Regions from separate parts of the Yersinia enterocolitica subsp. enterocolitica genome, predicted to be linked through region 3. Evidence: predicted binding sites of a transcription regulator. Region 3 holds the regulator's gene; each other region holds the start of a gene.

Region 1 (5,771 bases), 920 kb from region 3:
AATTGGTTTATTGTTCGAGAAAATATTAGTTCGTTTGTTATCCCCAGTATTACCTGCCGCATTACCGGCAGCTGGCGTATGGCCATGGGTATGGTCAATGGGATCGCTGATATTGATTTCTCTGCTGGTGGGTATTCGCCCATACCGACAACTGCTGGCGACTCAACCGCTACGAGTACTGCGCCGTGATGTCTCCGCTAATGTCTGGCCGCTGCGCTACTTTATTCCGGTGATGATCGTCATTGTGGTAGGGCTATTAGCCTTACTGATGGGGGGGAACTCCCTGCTGTGGGCGATCCTCGGCGGCATGGTGGTACTGGCGCTGTTGTTAGGGGTGATAGGCTGGGGCGGTTTATTATTATTGCGCCGCCTCACAGTGACTCGCTTATCATTACGGCTGGCTATCAATCGATTATTGCGCCAACCGTGGATGACCTTGACTCAACTGGCCGCATTTTCTCTTTCATTTATGCTGTTGGCACTGTTATTGGTGCTGCGTGGGGATCTTTTGGATCGCTGGCAACAACAGTTGCCACCAGATAGCCCGAATTATTTTTTGCTGAATATGACGCCGCAACAGGTGCCGCAAGTCACGGAGTTTCTCACTCAGCATCAGATAACGCCGTCGACTTTCTATCCGATTGTTCGAGTGCGTTTGAGTGAGATTAATCAGCAACTGGCGACTGAGCGGGTCGCAGAAGATGCACCCGGCGGTGAGGCGGTTAATCGGGAGCTGAATCTGACCTGGCAGCAGGATTTACCGGCGCACAATATTTTGACCGCAGGCCAATGGCCGCCCAAGGCAGATGAAGTATCAATAGAGCAGGGGATTGCTGACCGACTGGGCATTAAAATCGGCGATAAGCTGACATTCAGTGGCGATACGCAGTCATTTGGTGCCACGGTGAGCAGTGTTCGTCAGGTGGACTGGGAAAGTCTGCGCCCTAATTTTTACTTTATTTTCCCGCCGGGCGCGCTGGATGGGCAACCACAAACCTGGCTGACCAGCTTCCGCTATCACGGGGATGGCGAGGTTTTGACGCAATTGAATCGCCAGTTCCCGACGCTCAGCTTGCTGGATATCGGCGCGATGTTGAAACAGGTTGGGCAGGTGCTGCAACAGGTTAGTCGGGCACTGGAAGTGATGGTGGTATTGGTGATTATTTGTGGCACCTTGCTGTTATTGGCGCAGGTGCAGGTCGGTATGCGCCAGCGCCGTCAAGAACTGGTGGTTTATCGGACACTTGGTGCAAGTAAACGCTTACTGCGCGGCACATTGTGGTGGGAGTTTGCCTTATTGGGGCTGGTGGCGGGGCTGGCGGCTGCCATTGGTGCCGAAGCCGCACTTTGGGCATTGCAGCGCTTAGTGTTTGATTTCCCATGGCAACCTAACTGGGTCATGTGGTGGTTATTGCCACTAGCGGCAGCACTGTTGCTGTCACTGTGCGGTGGTTGGCTAGGGGCGCGGTTGTTGCAGGGGCGGGCGCTGTTCCGCAGTTACTAGATTTAGCATTGGTGAGTGAAGGGGTGACCGCACCTCGGGGCGCTCCGATGGCTTATGCCATTACGACCCCAACGGAACTTTTCCCCTTCATTTGGTTTTGTCAGTAGTCTCAAGTCACGGTTAGTACCGTGACTTATTTATGCTTTGATTGAGTTATAACTTAGCTTGCGCCCAGCGCAGGGCGTTTTGGTATTCCGCTGGTAACAGCGGGGTCAGTGCCGCCAAGGCTGTACTTAATGCCGCACCATCGGGATCATTTAAATTCAAATGACCCACTTTACGGCCTTCGCGCACTTCTTTTTCATACCAATGCAGATGCACCAAGGGCAGTGACAACCACTCGGTATTCACTGACGTACCAATCAGATTGACCATCGCAGATGGAGTATTGACCACCGGCGTGGGTAGCGGCAAATCCAAAATAGCGCGCAGATGCAGCTCAAACTGGCTGATAGAAGCACCATTTTGTGTCCAATGCCCACTATTATGTACCCGTGGTGCCAGCTCATTGATCAACAAACCGTCGCCGACGATAAAGCATTCCATCGCCATCACACCAACATAATTCAGCTTATCCATAATGGCAGACAGCATTTTTTCTGCTTGCTGCTGTAGTTTGCTATTGGGTTGTGGCAAAGCCACACTCATGCGCAGGATGCCATCTTCATGCAGATTATGGGTGAGTGGATAAAAGACCGATTTACCTTGATGGCTGCGCGCACCGACCAGTGAAACCTCGCCAGAAAAGTTAATGCCCTGCTCGACAATACATTCGCCGTAAGCATCGGCGGGTAAACTCTCTTGTTCACCGGGGCGTAGACGCCACTGACCTCGGCCGTCATAACCGCCAACCCGGCGTTTTACGATGGCTAATTCACCCAGCGTGGCAAAAATGTGCGGCCATTCACTGGCGCTTGCCAATAATTGCCAGGGAGCGGTCGCCAAATTCAGGCTATCGAGCAATTGCTTTTGCGTCAGACGATCAGCCAACTGAGGAAAAATATCGCGGTTAACGAAAGCCGTATGAGTGGCGAGTTCGCGGGTTAACGCAGTTTCTGGCCAGCGCTCAATCTCGGCGGTAATCACACTATTCTGATAGGGCACAGCTTCTGGCTCGGCATCTAAACCCACCGGATAAACGGCAATACCTAGCGGCTCACCGGCCTGACGTAGCATGCGCCCTAACTGACCATTGCCTAATACGCAAACAGGTTTCATGCTTCCACCCGCGGATCTGGATTATCTAACACTTCGTCGGTTTGGCTTGTACGCCAATTAGCTAAACGTGCAGCCAATTCAGTATCATGCAGTGCCAGTATTTGCGCCGCCAACAAGGCCGCATTCGCTGCACCCGCTTTACCAATCGCCAGGGTCCCCACAGGAATACCGCGCGGCATCTGCACGATGGAATACAGGCTATCGACCCCACTTAATGCCGCACTTTGTACCGGCACACCCAACACGGGCACCAGTGTTTTAGCTGCCAGCATACCCGGCAAGTGAGCTGCACCACCCGCACCTGCAATAATGACATGTAAGCCATTAGCATCGGCTTGTTCGGCAAAGCTGAACAGTTTGTCAGGGGTTCGGTGCGCGGAAACAACTTCGACATGAAACGGGACATTGAGCGTGGTGAGCACGTCGGCGGCGAACTGCATGGTGGCCCAGTCACTCTTGGACCCCATTACGATAGCGATTTTAACCCCGGCTGCATAAGCCGAATCGAGGTTAGCTCCCATGAGTGTAAAGCTCCTGTGATTGCGCAAGCGTCGGCCAGAGCGATTTTCTATAAATCGTGACTGGCGAAGAGGGCGTAGAGCATATCATGAGCCACAGGCAAGGAAAACGGTTGCGTAGCTGCTTTTAGCGGGTTTTATTCGTTTTTTTTCGTGGTTCATGAGGTAAAACGTGAAGGCTAAAACGGGAATTTAATCAATTCAACCTTATCGGCTGTGACTTTAACCATTGAGCCTTCAACATGCCAGGCGCCCAAAACCACCCGGTGTGCGGTTGTCGATGCTAATTCAACAGTATGAACAGCAGGGCGATGGGTATGCCCATGAATCATCCAACTGACACTATTCCGCTCGAAAGTCTCAACTACCGCGTGTGGATTAACATCCATAATCAGTTGCGATTTGCCGCTATTATTTTGTTGGCTTTGATTGCGCATATAAGCAGCAATGCGTAACCGAAAGCGCAGCGGCAGCCATAAGAATAATTTTTGGATAATTGGGTTGTGTACTCGACGGCGAAAATGCTGATAGTCAGCATCATCAGTACACAGGGTATCGCCATGTAAAATAACGATTTTACGGCCATATAAATCAACAACTTTCTCTTCCGGCAGCAAGGTCATACCGCTTTCAACAGCAAAGCGTTTGCCAAGCAGGAAATCGCGATTACCGTGGATAAAGTAGCAAGGCACGCCGTGTTGTTGGAGTGATTTTAACGCAGCAGCGATTTGCCGATATAGCGGTTCGGGATCATCATCGCCAATCCAGGACTCGAATAAATCGCCTAGGATATATAACGCGTCAGCATGAATTGCTTCACGCTGGATAAAATGCAGAAAACCGGCAGTGATTGCCGGTTCCTGAACGCTAAGATGCAAATCTGCAATAAAAAGCGTGCTCATTAAGCCGTTATTACTCGCTTACAGTAACGCTTTGAATGATCACATCTTCTTTTGGCACATCTTGATGCATACCGCTGCGACCGGTAGCAACGTTTTTGATTTTATCAACCACGTCCAAGCCTTCAGTCACTTCAGCAAATACACAGTAACCCCAACCATCCGGGCGTTCTGAACGGAAGTTCAGGAAGTCATTGTCTGCAACGTTAATAAAGAACTGAGCTGTGGCAGAGTGTGGATCGTTGGTCCGCGCCATTGCCAGAGTGCCACGGGTATTTTTCAAACCGTTGTTGGCTTCGTTCTTGATTGGAGCATCAGTCGTTTTCTGGTTCATGCCTGGCTCAAAACCACCGCCCTGAATCATGAAACCATCGATAACACGGTGGAAGATAGTGTTATCATAGAAACCTTTACGGCAGTAGTTCAGGAAGTTTTCAACGGTAACCGGCGCTTTATCCGCGAAGGTGTTGATGACGATATCGCCGTGATTAGTATGAAAAGTGACCATAATAATGTTCCTGCTAGTGTAATAAGTGTATTCATAAATGAGTCGTGACTCTTTAGACGGCTCTTATATCATATCTGCGAGATTGAGTCAGCACTCGAAACACCGTCTATATGGGCGAAAAAGTGCTGTATCGTTGGCTGATTTACCGCATAATCTGATGATATCTTTTTAAACCATGCGTTTCGCAAAAACAAAAACCACGGAATGTCCCGATGCTAAAGATTTTTAATACACTGAGTCGCCAAAAAGAGGAATTCAAGCCTATTCATGCCGGTAAAGTAGGTATGTACGTATGCGGGATCACCATTTATGACCTGTGTCACATTGGGCATGGGCGTACTTTTGTCGCGTTCGACGTTGTTGCGCGCTATTTGCGTTATTTAGGTTACTCTCTGACGTATGTCCGCAATGTCACTGACGTTGACGACAAGATAATTAAACGCGCGCTCGAAAATAATGAAACTTGCGAGCAACTCACCACGCGCATGTTGGTGGAAATGCACAAAGATTTTGATGCATTGAACCTCAAACGCCCAGATTTAGAGCCGCGCGCCACCCATCATATCCCTGAAATTATAGCATTGACTGAGCGCTTGATCGCCCGTAATCACGCCTACGTGGCTGCCAATGGGGATGTTATGTTCTCCGTTGAAAGTGATCCGGATTATGGTCTGTTATCTCGTCAAGACTTGGATCAGTTGCAGGCGGGAGCGCGTGTTGAAGTTGCTGATGTTAAACGCAATCCGATGGATTTTGTTCTGTGGAAAATGTCCAAACCAGGGGAACCTAGCTGGGAATCACCTTGGGGGCCGGGCCGCCCAGGCTGGCATATTGAATGTTCCGCAATGAACGGCAAGCAGCTCGGTGCGCATTTCGATATTCACGGTGGTGGCTCTGATTTGATGTTCCCGCACCATGAAAATGAGATTGCACAATCTACCTGTGCGCATGATGGCCCATATGTTAATTACTGGATGCATTCCGGTATGGTGATGATTGACAAAGAAAAAATGTCGAAATCATTGAATAACTTCTTCACTATCCGTGATGTGTTGGCGTATTACGATGCGGAAACTGTGCGCTATTTCCTGATGTCTGGCCACTATCGTAGTCAGCTGAATTAC
Region 2 (5,771 bases), 2.6 Mb from region 3:
AATGACTCCATTCGCCAGTTTCGATGAAAGTGCTCTCACTGGCGAATCTGTTCCTGTTGAACGCGTGCAAGGTGAAAAAGTCGCGGCTGGGAGTTTATCGGTCGACCGTGCTACCGAAATGCGCGTTATCTCTGAACCGGGTAATAACGCCATTGACCGTATTCTACAACTCATTGAATTAGCAGAAGAACGTCGAGCGCCTATTGAGCGTTTTATTGACCGTTTCAGTCGCATTTATACACCCGCCATTATGCTTCTCTCGGCACTGGTGATGCTGGTTCCGCCTTTGGCTTTCGCCGAGCCTTGGGATACCTGGATTTATCGTGGCCTGACACTACTGCTGATTGGCTGCCCATGCGCATTAGTTATTTCCACTCCGGCAGCCATCACCTCGGCACTGGCTGCGGCAACGCGGCGCGGAGCATTGATTAAAGGTGGTGCGGCGCTTGAGCAGCTTGGCCGCATTCAAACTGTCGCATTTGATAAAACCGGCACGCTGACTGAAGGTAAGCCACAAGTCACTGATATCCTGCCCATCTCTGGTGTGAGTGAAACTCGCCTGTTGTCACTGGCCGCAGCGGTCGAAGCAGGTTCACACCATCCTCTGGCTGTCGCGATCATGCAGCGAGCGCAGCAAAATACCCCGATGCTGCCACTCGCCGAAGAACGGCGTGCGCTGGCTGGCATTGGCGTTGAAGGCAGAGTTAACGGGTTAGTAGTTCGAGTCAGCGCACCCAGTAAAATATCGCCAGAGTTATTAACCGCCGAATGGCTCGCGCAGTTCGATGAGCTGGAAAGTAGTGGCAAAACAGCTGTCGCCGTGCTGGAAAATGAGAAATTTATTGGTGTCGTGGCGCTGCGAGACACTTTACATACCGATGCCAAACAAGCCATTGATGCCCTGAAAAAGCTGGGGATTCAAGGTGTGATGTTAACGGGTGATAACCCTCGTGCAGCGGCGGCCATTGCCGGTGAACTGGGAATTGATTACCGCGCAGGGTTGTTACCGGCTGATAAAGTGCGGGCAGTTATGACACTGAATGCAACACACCCGACAATGATGGTTGGCGATGGCATTAATGATGCTCCCGCCATGAAAGCGGCTAGCATCGGCATTGCGATGGGCAGCGGCACTGATGTGGCCTTGGAAACAGCCGATGCGGCATTGACTCATAATCGACTGACCGGGCTGGCGGAAATCATTTTGTTATCACGAGCTGCCAACGCCAATATTCGCCAAAATATTACTATCGCATTAGGGCTAAAAGGTATTTTCCTGGTGACCACATTGCTGGGTTTGACCGGTTTATGGCTAGCCGTATTAGCCGACTCTGGCGCAACCGCCTTGGTGACAGCAAACGCGCTGAGGTTATTGCGCAAGCGGGATATTTGACGACAAGGGCAAAGCGGTTTTCTACTCCGCTTTTGCCCCTTTTTTGACCAGATAGCGGTAAGGCGTCTGCCCGGTATCTTGTGCCAGCAACTGATGGTCCATAAAGCGGCAAAAACCGGGAATGTCACGGGTTGTGGCGGGATCGTCAGCAATAATAAGCAGAGTTTGACCGTCCTCCATATGCCGGACGGTTTTACGCACCATCATCACTGGCTCGGGGCAGCGCAAACCCAGGGCATCGAGTGTTTTATCCGGATTGGCAAAAATATCGGTCATTGCGGTTCTCTTGTGTGTCAGTCAACAGGCTAATAGCAAAAATGTAAGCAGGCTTACGAAGCGAGATAGTTTACTCCGCCGGTTTTTAGGTGCAAGTGGCACAATCGCTTTCGTGAAAAGGCCATCGTTTGCGCTAAAATTAACCATTGCATTCGTTGCGCAAACGCGTATTATGCCGCGCGTCGCAGAAATTGCGGCACATTATGTTTGGGTTCCCTCACCCCAATAACCAAAAAGGTCACATTTATGTTTTCGTTTACTGCCCAACAGCGGATGACCGCTTTGGTATGGCTGTCGCTATTCCATATTGTCATCATCACCTCCAGCAACTATCTGGTGCAATTACCGATATCTATCTTCGGTTTTCACACTACGTGGGGGGCTTTTACCTTTCCGTTTATCTTTTTAGCTACCGACCTGACCGTGCGGATTTTTGGTGCTCCCTTGGCGCGCCGGATTATTCTGTCCGTCATGGTGCCTGCTTTACTTATTTCGTATCTGATTTCAGCCCTGTTCTATCAGGGAAGCTGGCAAGGGTTCCCGGCATTGAGCAGCTTTAATCTGTTTGTTGCGCGCATCGCCGCTGCCAGCTTTATGGCCTATGTGCTGGGTCAAATTCTTGATGTTCAAGTATTTAACCGCCTTCGTCAGCGCAGTGCATGGTGGGTTGCCCCAACCGCCGCCATGTTCTTTGGCAATATCAGCGACACCATGGCGTTCTTCTTTATTGCTTTCTATCGCAGTTCTGATCCTTTTATGGCGGCAAACTGGGTGGAAATCGCCTTGGTAGATTATAGCTTTAAGCTACTGATTTGCATGCTATTTTTCTTGCCTGCTTATGGTATGATGCTCAATGTATTGCTGAAATACTTTGCCCGGAAGACCGAGCAGCAAACGCTAATGCAGGCGAACACCGCTGAACAATAGATTGCTTTTAGCGTCTGAATAAGGTGCGATAATGCTATTCATCATTGATAAGGGATTCCCATGCATAAAATAACCAAGTTTCTTGCTGTTGGCCTACTGGTTGTAGGATTAAGTGCCTGCGATAGCGGCAGCGATAACAATGTGGGCCAGCCAGTCAGCTTGTTGGAAGGTAAAGTCGCATTTAGTTTGCCAGCAGATTTATCTGACCAAAGCGGGAAAATGGGTAGTCAGGCTAACAACATGCACGTTTATGCCAACAAAACTGGCGATAAAGCGGTTATCGTGATTTTAGGTGATGATACCAATGAAGCTTTGAATGTGTTGACTGACCGCCTGGCCGAGCAGCAGCGTGCCCGCGATGCCAATCTACAGGTCGTGACAAATAAAGCGATTAAGGTCGATGGGCATCCTTTCCAGCAATTGGATAGTATTATTACCAGCGGTGGTCAGAAAGCCTATTCATCCGTGTTGATGGGTCAAGTTGATAACCATTTGATGACAATACAAATTACTCTGCCAGCCGACAATCAGCAGCAAGCACAAACAGAAGCTGAATCCATTATCAGCACCTTGAAGCTGAAATAGAATTCCTTGAAGGAGGTTATTGGTAACCCCTTCAAGGACAAAAGAAAATCCACAAGGTCATTGAAACCACAGGTAGGCAGCCAGCAAACAAATCCCGATGAGCTGACACCAGTCAGTGATTCGGGTGAGTGCGCGCAGCTAACACCCCTGTGGCTTCAAGGACAAAGGGGATTTAGTGCTTGTGCCAATAAAGTAATCGGATGCTCGCACTTCTTGCTGGTCGACATTTCTATCTGCCATTTACAGGTTTCGCAGTCGGTAATCACCAAATCAACACCGCTTTCTTCGATTTGTTGGAATAACGATGCGCCAATCCCTTGTGATGTCGCGTAGTTCTCTGATTTAAAACCATATGTTCCGGCAATCCCGCAACATTGGGAGTCCAATACCACCAGCTCAATACCCGGAATGCGCTGTAATAACGCCAAGGTATAAGCCGTCCAGCCCATTTTTTCCATATGGCAAGGTGTGTGATAGGCAATGCGCAGCGGTTTATTTTGGTTTGAGAGCAACGGTTTTAACGGTAATTCGCGCCCTTGATCCAATAATCGGTAAAGGTAGCGAGTCGCCAATTCCACTCTGTCGCGCACTGGTGCGGTATCGACATCTAGCAAGTGTGGATATTCATCGCGCAACGTAAAAGTACAGCTTGATGAGGTGGCGACCACCGGAATATCCCGATCAATCACAGCATCAGTCAGTGACTCCAGATTCACCCGCGCCTGTTTTTTCGCCTGTTCGATAAATCCATTTGCAATCAGCGGTACACCGCAGCATTTCTCGCGTTTAAGTAATTGAACGCCGATATTCATCGCATTGAATACACTGACTAAATCTTTGCCCAATTGCGGATGGTTGTAGTTAACAAAACAACCATGGAAAAACGCCACCTGCTCGGCATATTGCTGCTGTTTCTCAGCTTGTTTGCGATACCAGCGGCGGAATGTGCCAAACGAGTATTTTGGTAACTCACGTCGATGGTCAATTTTCAGCGCTTTATCTAGCAAGACCCGCACCGGCTTTAAACCCGTGACCGCATTGATGACCGGAGCAAATGGCGTTGATAGAGTCCCCATGATATCGGTGTGACTGAGGATAGCATCGCGCAGCTTAGGCTTATTACTGCTGTAACTGGCTTTCGCGCGTTGGATGATGTCGCCAATTTTGACATCTGACGGGCAGGCCACTTCGCAACGTTTACAGTTAGTACAATACTTCAGTGCGTCATCATATAATGCCGGATCTTTTAGGCGCAGCCGCTCACCATCAGGGCCAGCTTGTTTTGGCCCCGGATAAAGTGGGTTAACTTTCGCTACCGGGCAATAAGTGGTGCATACCGTGCATTTGATACAACTTTCAAAACTCTTATCCCGTGCCAAATGTGTATCCTGAGTGTCTTCGTGCTGTGGTAACCACGTCATAATGTCACCTCCATAGCGCTGACAATCTGCTCTGCCACAAACAAGGCACTGGTGAGAGAAACGCCTGCGCCACAGCCCTGTTGCAGCGGATCATATCCTCCGAGCACCGCGCCAATAACATGCAGGTTATCCAGTGCTACTCCCCCACGCAGCGCCCGTAGCCGGTTATCGGTGTTGACGCCAAATTGCAGATAAGGTTGCGGCGCAAACATATTGCTGTTGCTCCAATCTGCGCGGTTGGGTAGCGATAAAATATCCAGATCCAGTATTGGCTCGTAGACGTGCTCAAAGGTTGCTACCAGCCCATTACTGAAAAAACTGCCACTCGCCAGCACCATCTGAGCCGCACGCAGTGGAATATCACCATGATTACGGCTATACAGCCCGGTAATTCGGTTCCCCACCAGTTCAGCACGCAATACCGCATCCCCCGGCATGACAATACCGCCTAATTGTTGGAAACGGTGGCGCAAAGCTTGATGTAGGCGCATGCCGAGTAATGACGGCGGTAGTGTGGGCAACAATTGAATCGGTTTACCTACCGCCGCGCGTAGTGCCTCTAAGGGGGCTGACTCATCAAGACCGATACAGGCAGGCAGTAGAATCATTTCCGCCGTTGATGATAGACGCGCCAGCTCATCGGCCAGCGGTTGCAAGTTTTCGGGTAAGTCCAATACACGCGCAATATTCACCGCGCGAAATTCGCTAGGGTTATCGCGTAAACGGTCCAGCGCCGGTAAATGCAGATAATCCGATGTGACTTCAACACCCTGTTCCTGCAAGGCACTGGCGACCATCTGCGGCTGAAAATCGAGGAATCCTTCAATACCAATCACCGCCACTTTTTGCCAGGGTAACGGGCCTTCTAATGGCGCAACCGGAATATCCGCTGGGCTGAGCCATGTAGGTCGACAGTTGCCTAGCGGTGTCAGACGTAAGTGATTTTTGGCCGCACTGCCAACCAGACTCAGGCCGCAGCGGCTTAGCAGAGACTCGGCTTGTTGGGCCAACTCACCCACCTGACCTGTTTGCCCCATCTTGCTGTAAGGGTGCTCCGGCGCTAACTCCGCCAGCGTTTCAAGTGCTGAGAGTGGCTGGCTGACCGCCTGCCCATTAGGTAATTTCGCCAATAGATCCAAAGAGCCAGAGGAGAAATGCAATGCATTTTG
Region 3 (5,771 bases):
CAATACTAAATCTTTCCCGGCCAAAATTTCACTTAGTGACTATTTTTACAAGGAATTATGACTCCACGCAATTATAGTCATTATTATTAGTATGGACTTTTTCTTTCCTCAACGCATAACAATGAATGCCATATCCCAATGCGGCTAAAGCTACCGTTGACAGCATCACAGTGACGGTTGCCAGCAAAGGTTGGCTGATATAGGCCGACACCATCATGCTGGCAATAAAACACAAGCCCAGTTGTAGTGTGTTTTGCAACGCTGCTGCTTTACCCGTACTGGCAGGAAAGGGCATTAATGCATTTGCTACGGTAATAGGGTAGCAGGCACCATTCACAAGCGCCATTAAGCAGAACGGAATAAGTAAGGTCACCAGTGTTGGCGTCGTCAGCGTTGCTATCAGATAAAGTGCAATCATACTGATAGCATAACCGGCCAACAGCCACGGCAGTAGGGTGTTACCCTTGATTCGACTCAATGCACTACGGCAACCAAATCCCCCCAGTAGAAAGGCTACTGTTTGTGGAACATAACTCAAACCAATGACATTCGGGCTATATCCCATATCACCTAAAATAAAAGGTGAACCCGTTAGCCAGGCAAAAAAAACCGGCACTGCATGCAGCAAACATCATCACGTTGCCGCTGAATACCGGAGACTTCAGTAACTGCCAGAAACTAATGGCGTTTTTGCTTCTATCTACGTTATCCGGCGCTGTTTTTTTCCGTTCCTTAAGCAAGGCGGTCGGAATCAGTAGCAGCAGGGTAATCGCCAATAGCACGACAAAAATTGAGCGCCAGCTGAAATGGTTTAATAACCAGGCACCCAGTAATGGCGCGAGCGCAGGGGATAACGCCACTAATGGCATAATGGTCGCAAATACTCGGTTGGCCTTGCCGTCGCGATAGCGATCGACCACTAAGGCTTGCCAGCTCACCGCAGCGGAACAGACCCCCACCGCCTGAATAAAGCGCAAAACCAATAACTGCGCCGCAGTTTCAACCCATAAAATCCCCAGGCAGCCGATAGCAAATAACCCTAACCCTGCTAACAGCACCGGTTTGCGGCCTATTTTGTCCGAAACGGGTCCCCAGATAAGTTGGGCGATCGCGAAACCCGCGAGAAAGATACTAAGGCTGGCGCTGATGGAGCCGGCGGAGGTTTGGAGTTCTTGTTGCATGGCACCAAAGGCGGGCAAATACATGTCAGTGGCCAGATACCCCAACATGCTCAAACCGGCCAGGTAGAACATGAAGCTCGATGTTGTTTTCATTGTTGTTTCTCATTATATCCTTCGTCCTTGAAACCGCAGGGGTGTTAGCTGCTCTTACTTACCCGCATCACTTATTGATATAAGCTCATCGGGATGTGTTCGTTTGCTGCCTGCCTGTGGTTCCAATGACTTTGGCTAAATTATAGTTTTTGCAGGTAAAACTTTTGTTATCGAAAATTAATTGCGGGGGCATTCTAACGACGCGATATTCTGTTGTGAAACGGTAATATTTGCGCCATGCTATCAAAAAAATTGATGTCAAAAATTCCGTTTAAAGGAAGCGCAAAACCATGTGGTCAGAATACTCATTAGATGTGGTGGATGCTGTTGCGCGCACCGGGAGTTTCAGCGCTGCTGCGCAAGAATTGCACCGCGTACCGTCTGCGATAAGTTATACCGTGCGTCAATTGGAGGAGTGGTTGGCTGTGCCGCTATTTGCGCGCCGCCATCGGGATGTAGAATTGACCGAAGCAGGCAAAGTTTTTATTAAAGAATCGCGTGATGTTATCAAAAAAATGAATGACACACGTCGTCAATGTCAACAAGTGGCGAATGGCTGGCGCGGGCAATTAAATATCGTGGTCGATAAAATTGTCAAACCTCAGCGAAGCCGCCGTTTAGTGCTGGATTTTTATCGCCATTTTCCCGATATCGAATTGCGGGTGCGTTATGAAGTCTTTAACGGCGTTTGGGATGCGCTGGCGGATGGGCAAGCGGATATGGCCATTGGTGCGACGCGTGCCATCCCGGTTGGCGGGCGGTTCGTCTTCCGTGACATGGGTTTTCTGACCTGGCATTGCGTAGTAAGTATCAATCACCCTTTAGCGCAGCTAACCGGGCCACTTAACGACGATCAGTTGCGGCCTTATCCCTCCCTCTGTTTAGAGGATACTGCGCGAAATTTGCCGAAACGAGATACCTGGACGTTGGATAACCAACAGCGATTAGTGGCACCGGATTGGGCGACGGGCATAGACTGTCTGTGTGAGGGGTTATGTATTGGCATGGTGCCCGCTCATATGGTATCGCCCCTGATTGCACAAGGGAAACTGGCAGCCTTAACACTCGCTGACCCCTTACCTGCTAGCCCGTGTTGCTTGACGTGGGAGCAGAATAACCATTCCCCGGCCTTAGCCTGGATGTTGGAATATTTGGGTGACAGTGTCACGTTAAATGATGAGTGGCTAAGAGATGCTAATGGCACGGATAATGAGCTTCGGCAGAATTAGCCGCCGGTAACAGGGCGCTACCGGCAGACTAAATGTTTAGCGATGATAACTGTGCTTAGCGACGATAATCGCGGAATGGGCCATCAGCAACAGAACGACGTTCGACTAGTTTTGGATGTACTTCAATGGTTTGAGGGTCTTCGCGTTTGCTGACAATTCTGTCGAGCAACATAGCAAAAGCCGTTTCACCCAATCGCTCTTTCGGCTGATGAATGGTGGTCAACGCCGGCGAGAAATAGCGCGCATTACGCACATTGTCATACCCGATCACCGAAATATCTTGTGGTACACGCAAACCTAATTCATCTGCGGCGCATATCGCGCCCATTGCCATAATATCGCCACCACAGAATACAGCAGTCGGACGATGCTTTTGTGTCAGAATTTGATGCATGGCTTTATAGCCGGATTCTGGCTCAAAATCACCTTGAACCACCCATTCTTCTCGCAGGGTGATGTTGGCCTCCTCTAATGCTTTTAGGAAGCCCTGATGGCGACCGCCACCGGTATTACGCGATAGCTGGCCGGGGATAGCCCCGATATCGCGGTGACCACGCTCAATAAGATAACGGCCAGCTAAATAACCGCCTTCGAATGCATTATCAATAATCGAATCGGTAAAATCGCCACGGGCGGTTCCCCAATCCATCACTACCATTGGAATATTGCGATAATCCTCTAACATTCCCAGTAGCTGTTCCGGATATTCAGAACACATCACCAATAAGCCATCAACACGCTTTTGTGCCAGCATCGCCAAATAGGCTTTTTGCTTGTCCAGATTATTATGAGAGTTACATAAAATCAGAGTGTAGCCTTTGCTATAACAGCTATTTTCAACCGCTTCGATCACTTCAGCAAAATAGGGGGCTTCGCTGGATGTCGCCAACAAGCCAATTGATTTAGTGTGATTAACTTTCAAACTGCGCGCCACAGCACTCGGTGAATAATGCAGTTCTTTAATGGCTGCCCACACAGCGGCCTTGGTGTTTTCGGCGACGAAACGAGTTTTGTTGATAACGTGCGAAACGGTGGTAGTAGACACACCCGCGTGTTTGGCCACATCTTTAATCGTTGCCATAAAAAGAATGACTCCTAAGCTCACCTGTTACAGCAGGTAAGTATTATGTTAATCGTTTGCCTGCATGACTCGAACACCGCTCAGACAGAAACAAGATAGTAGGCTGGAGAGCTAAGTCAGATGGTCGTCTGAGAGTATTTATTAGACGTTATTAGTCGGCATACAGTTATGAACTGCGAATTTTGGCTGATCTGGAGGAAAAGTGGAAGAGGTAATCAATGTTATAAAGTGCGTAATGGGCACAAGATTTTTTTTCTTAACTGTGGGAAAATAATTTAACGCACTAACTATGTGCCTTTACCCTACTAAAATAAACCGGCTGAGGAGTTCTTATGGATACCAATCTGAAAATGTCGCTGATTACGACTGTTGGTGCACTGGCGATGATTATTGCCTTTAGCTTCGTGGCGGTCATGAATTAATTAAGCCGCGTGCCGGTGTGAAGTGATAAGTAGGGCGGTTAACCCGCCCTTAATTATTTCTGTTGGTAATATGATTACCCGGCGTCTTTTGCTTCTTGTCTTATCAGGCTAAGTTTTTCTCAACGAAAGACCAATTCACCAGCGCCCAGAAATTCTCCAGATATTTTGGTCGCGCATTACGATAATCAATATAGTAAGCGTGCTCCCATACATCCACAGTTAACAATGGCTTATCAGCGGTCGTCAGCGGTGTCGCCGCATTTGATGTGCTGACAATAGCTAACGTGCCATCCGTTTTTTTGACCAGCCAGGTCCAGCCCGCGCCAAAGTTTTTTACCGCCGCATCAGTAAATTGCGCTTTAAATTCAGCAAAAGATCCAAAGGATTGATTAATGGCATCGGCGACTTTTCCTGTCGGCTCGCCGCCGCCATTAGGTGATAAACAGTGCCAGTAAAAGGTGTGGTTCCAAACTTGAGCTGCATTGTTAAAAATACCGCCACTGGAGGTTTTGACAATCTCCTCCAAGGATTTACCTGCAAACTCAGTATCCTTGATCAGGTTATTGAGGTTTACCACATAGGTGTTGTGGTGCTTGCCGTAATGGTATTCCAGCGTTTCAGCAGAAATGTGCGGTTCCAGTGCATTTTGTGCATAAGGTAATGCCGGTAATTCAAAAGACATAGCTCTCTCCTTTCGGGGTTGCTCAGGGTGTTTGCTCCTCAAATCCGAACGTTAGCTCACTAAGATGTGGTGAGGAGCGGTTAAAATCGTAATTGTTGTATTTTTATTGTGGGCATTAATTTTAACAACTTTTAACAGGAATGACAGGCATAACCATATTATTTGATGGGATATTGGCTGGTTGAAGTTTGACAGGTATGTTTGACAGGTATACAAGCACCCGATAGGGCTACCGGGTGCGGTGCTTGGTTTAGCGGATAGTTTTCGGTGTCACAACACGACGAGCGCCGACATAATGATCTTGCCAGTAGTCGTTGTCTAGCATGCTGATACGAATTTCTTCACCGGTGCGTGGTGACTGAATAAATTTGCCGTTGCCTAAATAAACGCCGACATGATCAGCAACACCGCGATTAGCAATATTGAAGAACACTAAATCACCACTTTCTAATTCAGCGCGTTTAACCGGTGCTGCATCGCGCAAATGATACATTTCATTAGCAGTACGTGGCATTTTTATTCTGATGACATCTTTATAGGCGTAGTAAATAAGCCCGCTGCAATCAAAACCGGTATTAGGGGAGGTGCCACCCCAGCGATAAGGTTTCCCTACTTGCTTCATCAGTTTGCTCATTGCGGTCTGTTTAGCATGCTGATAGCGCTTTTTATGCGCAGGGCTGAGTTTTATTTTACTATTTGCTACTAATTCGGTCGCGGCTTTACCTTGGGTTTTATTGCGATGGCGACCGTAAGCCACTTTTTCGGTTTTTTTAACTGCCGCTTTTTTATTGCTAGCAGTTTTAATATTCGTTTTTTTGCTACTAGTGACTTTTGGGCTGGTAGGTTTGCTGACTTCCTGTGCCTTTTTCTTAATGGTTTTGCTGGCGGTAGCTGCCGTTTTCTTTTTATCGTTGTTGGTCGCTATTTTATTTGTCACATTTTTACTATTGGTTTTGTTGTTATCAATTTTGGCTTTTTTAGTATTTTTATCAGCTTTACGCTTTTTACGGTCATCAGGACTGGCCTGACTGACTTGGCCTTTTTTTTGCTCAGCCGAGACGTGAGCCTGCGGCGACGCATGTG
Region 4 (5,771 bases), 1.2 Mb from region 3:
TGGTTGCTGAGGGGGCATTTACCTGTTCAAGGGTGACATCTTCTGCTTGCAGGATATCCCGCGCGGTCAATAAAGTTTGCATGTTGGCTGTTGGCAAAGTTTGCCGCAACTGGGGGTCATACACCATACAAGGGAAATGCGTTATTCCAATCAATCGCACGCCTGGCATCTCCCGTAGAGCCGCAATGACAGCCGGTAAATGATTTAACTCGAACCCCGCTTCTTGCCCTGAATAGAGCAAATCTCCTGATTGGCAAACCTTCAACATTAAGGGTTGGATAATATGTTGGCGATGTGCCGTCTGTGATATTTCTAGTGCCTTTTCCAATGAGAAAACGGTTATGACTTCTGGTCGCTGACGAATTATTTCCGCCAGCATGCCAGAGGGGGGTTGTACCAGATGGCCAATATGAGCAACAGGAATGGCGTGGCGATAGAGTTGTCGAGCTTCTTTAAAATCCACCGCCACCATGCCGTGATAATGGGTGCTCTGATAACTGCAAGCCAGCAGCCGGCGACACAACTCCGGATTACGGCCAAATTGTTTGCTCATCAAATACAGTTTTACTTGGTGATGATGGGCAACTTGCAGTAGTAAACGGGCATTAGCTTCAGTTTGTTCCACATCGATGACATAGCTATCAGGATAAATCTTTCCCTGATGCCAGAATGAGATAGCCGCATCAATAAGTTTAGTGTTTTGTTTTAATAGGGTTTTTAAAAACATTTAATGTCCTGAACGCCCTGGGCATAATTATATTTGTTAAATTATTATTATTTTGAACATTTACAATAAAAAAGAACCCTGATGTTGTATTTTTGTGGCACTACCCCGACAAGTCTGCTTTAGCGCAACAGGGGCGTGTCACTGGAAAGGTATAGACCGTAAAGGTTCGCGAGTAAATATCCGATTTCATTTTCTGCCGGTTTTAATGAAAAATAGGCCAATAAATCCTGATTTATTTCCCGGATATAGTGAATTTCTTTGCTTTGAACAATTTCCGCTAATATTGCCGGGTTCAACGCAGCGATCTCTTCGCCGCGGCGGGTTCGCATTAATGCATTTGCCATATGAGTGATAGCCATTACCCCTTGCTCCCCATGTACCGGTAATTGCCAGAAATGTTCTAACCGGTTGATAACCTGGTCTAATCCTTGACCAATATCCTGATCGATAACCCCTGACTGACATAGAATATTAAGACGCGCATCAATACAAATCTTCAAAGAGTGGCCTCCCGAAAATAGCCTGGCTTGCTGCCAGATTAATATGATTAATAACGAGGTTCTATCTCGCCATTCTGTACTGCTCGCTGGTGGTTAAGCAGTAATGTCTCATTAATGCCTTTTTCCAGCAGCAATTTGATCGGATGATTATCGGGTCGGATAAGGATAACGGCTTGCGAAGCTTGAATATAGCGCTCATCGCCTTGCAGTTTTATTGCCTGCAAATTTTCATGAGGGACATTATCCGCCAGATTCCAAATAGCGGCATCAATATCACCACGATTTATATGTGCGATACAATCGCTATAAGGTAATTCAACTAATTCGATAGGTTGTCCGGAAAATTTAATCTCAGTGAGCAGACATTGATCGGGGGAGCGCGGATCTAACCCGACACGACGAATGTTATTTTGCTCACCACGGCGGCAAATAAGTTGGTGACCATCCACGTAAGAGCCATTTCCCAGATTCAGTGCCAGAGCGACTTTACCTTGATCCAGATAACTCTTAGCTGCCAGATGCGAAACCACCGCCATGTCGTAAATACCGTCTATCAGACATTCTATCCGCACTTCAGCGCCGCGCATATGGGCAAAATAAAGGGGAAGTAAGGTAAATTGCTCTCTTAAACCGCTGGCCAAACCTTCATAAAGCTTGGTGTAAGGTAGTGGCATGGCACACACCATATTACCCAGATCAGCCTGTTGCAGTAACAGCGGCATATTCAGATCAATCAACAAGGTGCCATTACGACCTCGGCGTTCAACGATGATAGCGCCATCCGCTTCCAGCACTTTTAATGCATGCTGTACCACGCCGACGGAGATACCGAAATCATCGGATAACTCATCGATGGTTTTAAGCCGATTCCCGGAGCGCTCACCAATTAAATAGCGCGCCATAGATACCAATGCCAACCCTTCTTTTTTTATGAATTTCTTACTCATGGTAGGTCAATTCAGCCTTAATTTACCCTGTGTTACCGGGCAATAAATAGTAAGGGATAATGTCAGCCACACTATTAATGTTCAGTTATATGAATATTTAGACATTCATCTGAATGCCTCATCGTGGCAATATTAAATTAGGATATATGAGATTTAAATCACGTTCTACCACATTTAAAAGCAATAAGTAGACGGTTTTTTTATAACGGATATGCAGGGGAGCGAGAATGGCATCCCCTGAGAAATGAAATAAAATTCAATAATTAAATGACTTTATGCGGGCCGAAGCACTCGTAGTGAATTCGCTCGGCAGCGACTCCTTGCGCTAATAATTGGCGGCCGACAAATTGCATAAAAGCTAACGGGCCGCAGAAGTAATAATGTCGGTTGGGATCGGCTGCCAGCCACTGATGTGAGCTGAGATCCATTAACCCTTTACTGTGATAATCCTTCCCATGATTATCTTGGGCGGTTGGCTCGCGATACCATACATGGCGGCTGAGATTGGGCATATTGTCTGAAATAGCGGCAACTTCGTCAGCAAAAGCATGAACTCGTCCATTTTCAGCGGCATGTAACCAATGTACTGGCGCGGGATGTTGCTGATTGTGCAAGGTGTTGAGCATACTCAACATCGGGGTTTGACCGACACCAGCCGAAATCAGCGCTACAGGGGTATCCGGCGTAATATCCAAGAAGAAATCACCACGTGGAGGGGCAATGCGTACACTGTCGCCCTCGTTCAATTCACGGTGCATATAATTAGAAACGGTCCCTTGATCTTCACGCTTCACCGCAATACGGTAGGTTTTGCCGTTTGGCGCGGCGGTCAGGGAGTATTGGCGGATTTCCTGATATTCAAGCCGTTCATCTTCAATATAGATACCCAGATATTGTCCTGGTTTGAAATCCAATACCCGGCCACCGTCTTCAGGTGCTAACACAAAACTACAAATAACCTCACTCTGCATCTCTTTTTTGATGATGCGGAAACGGCGCAAGGTTCGCCAGCCGCCATCACTATTTTCACTCTGTTGATAAATCTGACTTTCTCGCGCAATAAATACATCCGCCAACACACCGTAGGCTTTCGCCCAGGCATCTAACACTTCCTGACCAGGAGAGAACATTTCATCCAGCGTGCTTATCAGATGATGGCCGACGATAGGATAGTGTTCTGGTTGAATATTCAGACTAGCGTGTTTATGCGCGATCCGCTCTACTGCGGGCAGTAAAGCCGCCAGATTTTCAAGATTTGCTGCATAAGCACAAATGGCGTTGAACAGGGCTTCGCGTTGATCCCCATTAAACTGATTGCTCATGTTGAAAATGTGTTTCAGCTCAGGATTGTGCTCAAACATGCGGTCATAGAAATGTGCCGTTAGCTTGGGGCCAGTGGCGGCCAGTAACGGAATAGTGGATTTAACGGTGGCGATGGTTTGACTATCCAGCATGCGGTGCTCCTTAAATATTTATCCCTTTCGCCCTGACTGCAACGCCAATGACTTCAGGTGTTATTGTGTGTGATTCAATACATGTATTTTAAATGCATCTTATAGTTTGCAGCCTAATTTGTAAATGCACATCATTCTTATAAGGGACTAGCGTGCCGTGTCAGTTCACAGAATATGAAAAAATCACATAATGAATATGAGGATAATTCCGTTGCCTTGGATGAAGTCTGAACAGGTCAAAGCCTTACGCAGTCTGGAGCCAATCGTTTGCGTAAAAACCTCAGTCAAGACCTATCTTAACGGGGGGGAAACAGTTTACACTGTGTCATAAAGCCCAAGAGGGCAGTCTACCAGGTCTATTTTGTTAGCTAAGTCAGGAGAGCCGGATGTTAAAGCGTGAAATGAACATTGCCGATTATGATGCAGATCTATGGCGTGCAATGGAGCAAGAAGTGGTGCGCCAGGAAGAGCACATCGAGCTGATTGCCTCTGAGAACTACACTAGCCCGCGCGTTATGCAGGCTCAGGGTTCTCAGTTGACCAACAAATATGCTGAAGGCTATCCGGGCAAGCGTTACTACGGTGGCTGTGAGTATGTCGATATTGTTGAGCAGTTGGCTATTGACCGCGCAAAAGAGTTGTTCGGCGCAGATTACGCCAACGTTCAGCCGCATTCCGGTTCTCAGGCGAACGTGGCGGTTTACTCCGCCTTGCTGCAACCGGGTGACACTGTTTTGGGGATGAACCTGGCGCACGGCGGCCATTTGACCCACGGCTCACCGGTTAACTTCTCTGGCAAACTGTACAATATCGTCCCTTACGGCATTGATGAGTCTGGCAAAATTGATTATGAAGATATGGCGCGTCAGGCCGAACGTTATAAACCGAAAATGATCATCGGCGGCTTCTCTGCTTATTCCGGTATTGTTGATTGGGCAAAAATGCGCGAAATCGCCGACAGCATTGGCGCATATTTCTTTGTCGATATGGCTCACGTCGCCGGTCTGGTGGCTGCTGGCGTTTATCCTAACCCAGTTCCACATGCACATATCGTAACCACTACCACGCACAAAACACTGGCTGGCCCACGCGGTGGCTTGATTTTGGCGAAAGGTGGTGATGAAGAGCTGTATAAAAAACTGAACTCTTCTGTGTTCCCAGCCAACCAAGGCGGCCCATTGATGCATGTTATCGCCGGTAAAGCGGTGGCATTGAAAGAAGCTATGGAGCCTGAGTTCAAAGTTTACCAACAACAAGTGGCTAAGAACGCCAAAGCTATGGTGGCGGTCTTCCTGGAACGCGGCTATAAAGTGGTTTCTGGCGGTACAGATAACCACTTGTTCTTGCTTGATTTGGTCGATAAAAACATCACCGGTAAAGATGCCGATGCTGCTTTGGGTCGTGCCAATATCACGGTAAATAAGAATAGCGTGCCTAACGATCCGAAAAGCCCGTTTGTCACTTCTGGTGTGCGTATTGGTAGCCCGGCGATTACTCGCCGTGGTTTCAAAGAAGAAGAATCGCGCGAGCTGGCTGGCTGGATGTGTGATGTGTTGGATAACATCACCGACGAAGCGACTATCGAGCGCATCAAACAGAAAGTATTGGCTATTTGTGCCCGTTTCCCGGTTTACGCATAATCTCAGCCAATTGATTTTTCTAATAAAAACCCGCGAAATGCGGGTTGAGTTTAATGATAAAGTGCCCGTAACGGTGAAAACAGGCAGATCGTAAAGACGCCGTAACCCCCTCCCTGGGGGCTCGAGCCGCGCCGTCCGTGGCGCGGACGCTTTACTCTTCTACCTGCCTTCACCTTGCAAGATCGAGTTATCGAGGTTTGTCAGCAGTCTGAACCCGCGAAATGCGGGTTTTTTGTCATTTACGTAACGTAAATGTGAAGCCAATCTCAAATTACATGTTTACCTAATGACAAAGTTGCTAGCATACGGGGCCTCTGTCACAGTGGCGGGCTGACCTCGGAGGGATTCATGGTATTGCAATCAACACGTTGGCTGTCGCTCAGCTATTTCACCTATTTCTTTTCTTATGGCATTTTCCTGCCTTTCTGGGGCATCTGGTTGCAAGGGGAAGGGATACCGCCTGAAACTATTGGGATTTTGCTGGGCGCTGGATTAATTTCCCG

The links. Region 3 encodes PurR, which represses purine synthesis genes. Its sites were predicted from a motif close to CANGCAAACGTTTGCNTG; they were not measured.
Positions count from the first base shown of each region.
Region 1: a site for PurR is predicted at 3,343-3,360, ahead of purE (5-(carboxyamino)imidazole ribonucleotide mutase). Genes of this name have one in related genera too.
Region 2: a site for PurR is predicted at 1,787-1,804, ahead of FGL26_RS17075 (7-cyano-7-deazaguanine/7-aminomethyl-7-deazaguanine transporter). Genes of this name have one in related genera too.
Region 4: a site for PurR is predicted at 3,885-3,902, ahead of glyA (serine hydroxymethyltransferase). Genes of this name have one in related genera too.

Region 1 covers NZ_LR590469.1:28,575-34,345, forward strand. Annotated here, with positions in the region: gene ybbP (putative ABC transporter permease subunit YbbP) at 1-1,504, shown strand, start outside; gene purK (5-(carboxyamino)imidazole ribonucleotide synthase) at 1,658-2,722, opposite strand; gene purE (5-(carboxyamino)imidazole ribonucleotide mutase) at 2,719-3,243, opposite strand; gene FGL26_RS00150 (UDP-2,3-diacylglucosamine diphosphatase) at 3,420-4,142, opposite strand; gene ppiB (peptidylprolyl isomerase B) at 4,153-4,647, opposite strand; gene cysS (cysteine--tRNA ligase) at 4,860-5,771, shown strand, end outside.
Region 2 covers NZ_LR590469.1:3,596,997-3,602,767, reverse strand. Annotated here, with positions in the region: gene FGL26_RS17085 (zinc/cadmium/mercury/lead-transporting ATPase) at 1-1,393, shown strand, start outside; gene tusA (sulfurtransferase TusA) at 1,415-1,669, opposite strand; gene FGL26_RS17075 (7-cyano-7-deazaguanine/7-aminomethyl-7-deazaguanine transporter) at 1,916-2,596, shown strand; gene FGL26_RS17070 (DcrB family lipoprotein) at 2,657-3,181, shown strand; gene glpC (anaerobic glycerol-3-phosphate dehydrogenase subunit GlpC) at 3,337-4,602, opposite strand; gene glpB (glycerol-3-phosphate dehydrogenase subunit GlpB) at 4,599-5,771, opposite strand, start outside.
Region 3 covers NZ_LR590469.1:949,686-955,456, forward strand. Annotated here, with positions in the region: partial or broken gene punC (purine nucleoside transporter PunC) at 56-1,274, opposite strand; gene punR (DNA-binding transcriptional activator PunR) at 1,565-2,503, shown strand; gene purR (HTH-type transcriptional repressor PurR) at 2,559-3,584, opposite strand; gene cydH (cytochrome bd-I oxidase subunit CydH) at 3,917-4,006, shown strand; gene sodB (superoxide dismutase [Fe]) at 4,110-4,688, opposite strand; gene FGL26_RS04445 (C40 family peptidase) at 4,939-5,771, opposite strand, start outside.
Region 4 covers NZ_LR590469.1:2,138,738-2,144,508, reverse strand. Annotated here, with positions in the region: gene FGL26_RS10115 (YhfX family PLP-dependent enzyme) at 1-727, opposite strand, end outside; gene FGL26_RS10110 (PRD domain-containing protein) at 847-1,227, opposite strand; gene yhfZ (GntR family transcriptional regulator YhfZ) at 1,275-2,174, opposite strand; gene hmpA (NO-inducible flavohemoprotein) at 2,438-3,628, opposite strand; gene glyA (serine hydroxymethyltransferase) at 4,015-5,268, shown strand; partial or broken gene FGL26_RS10090 (3-phenylpropionate MFS transporter) at 5,617-5,771, shown strand, end outside.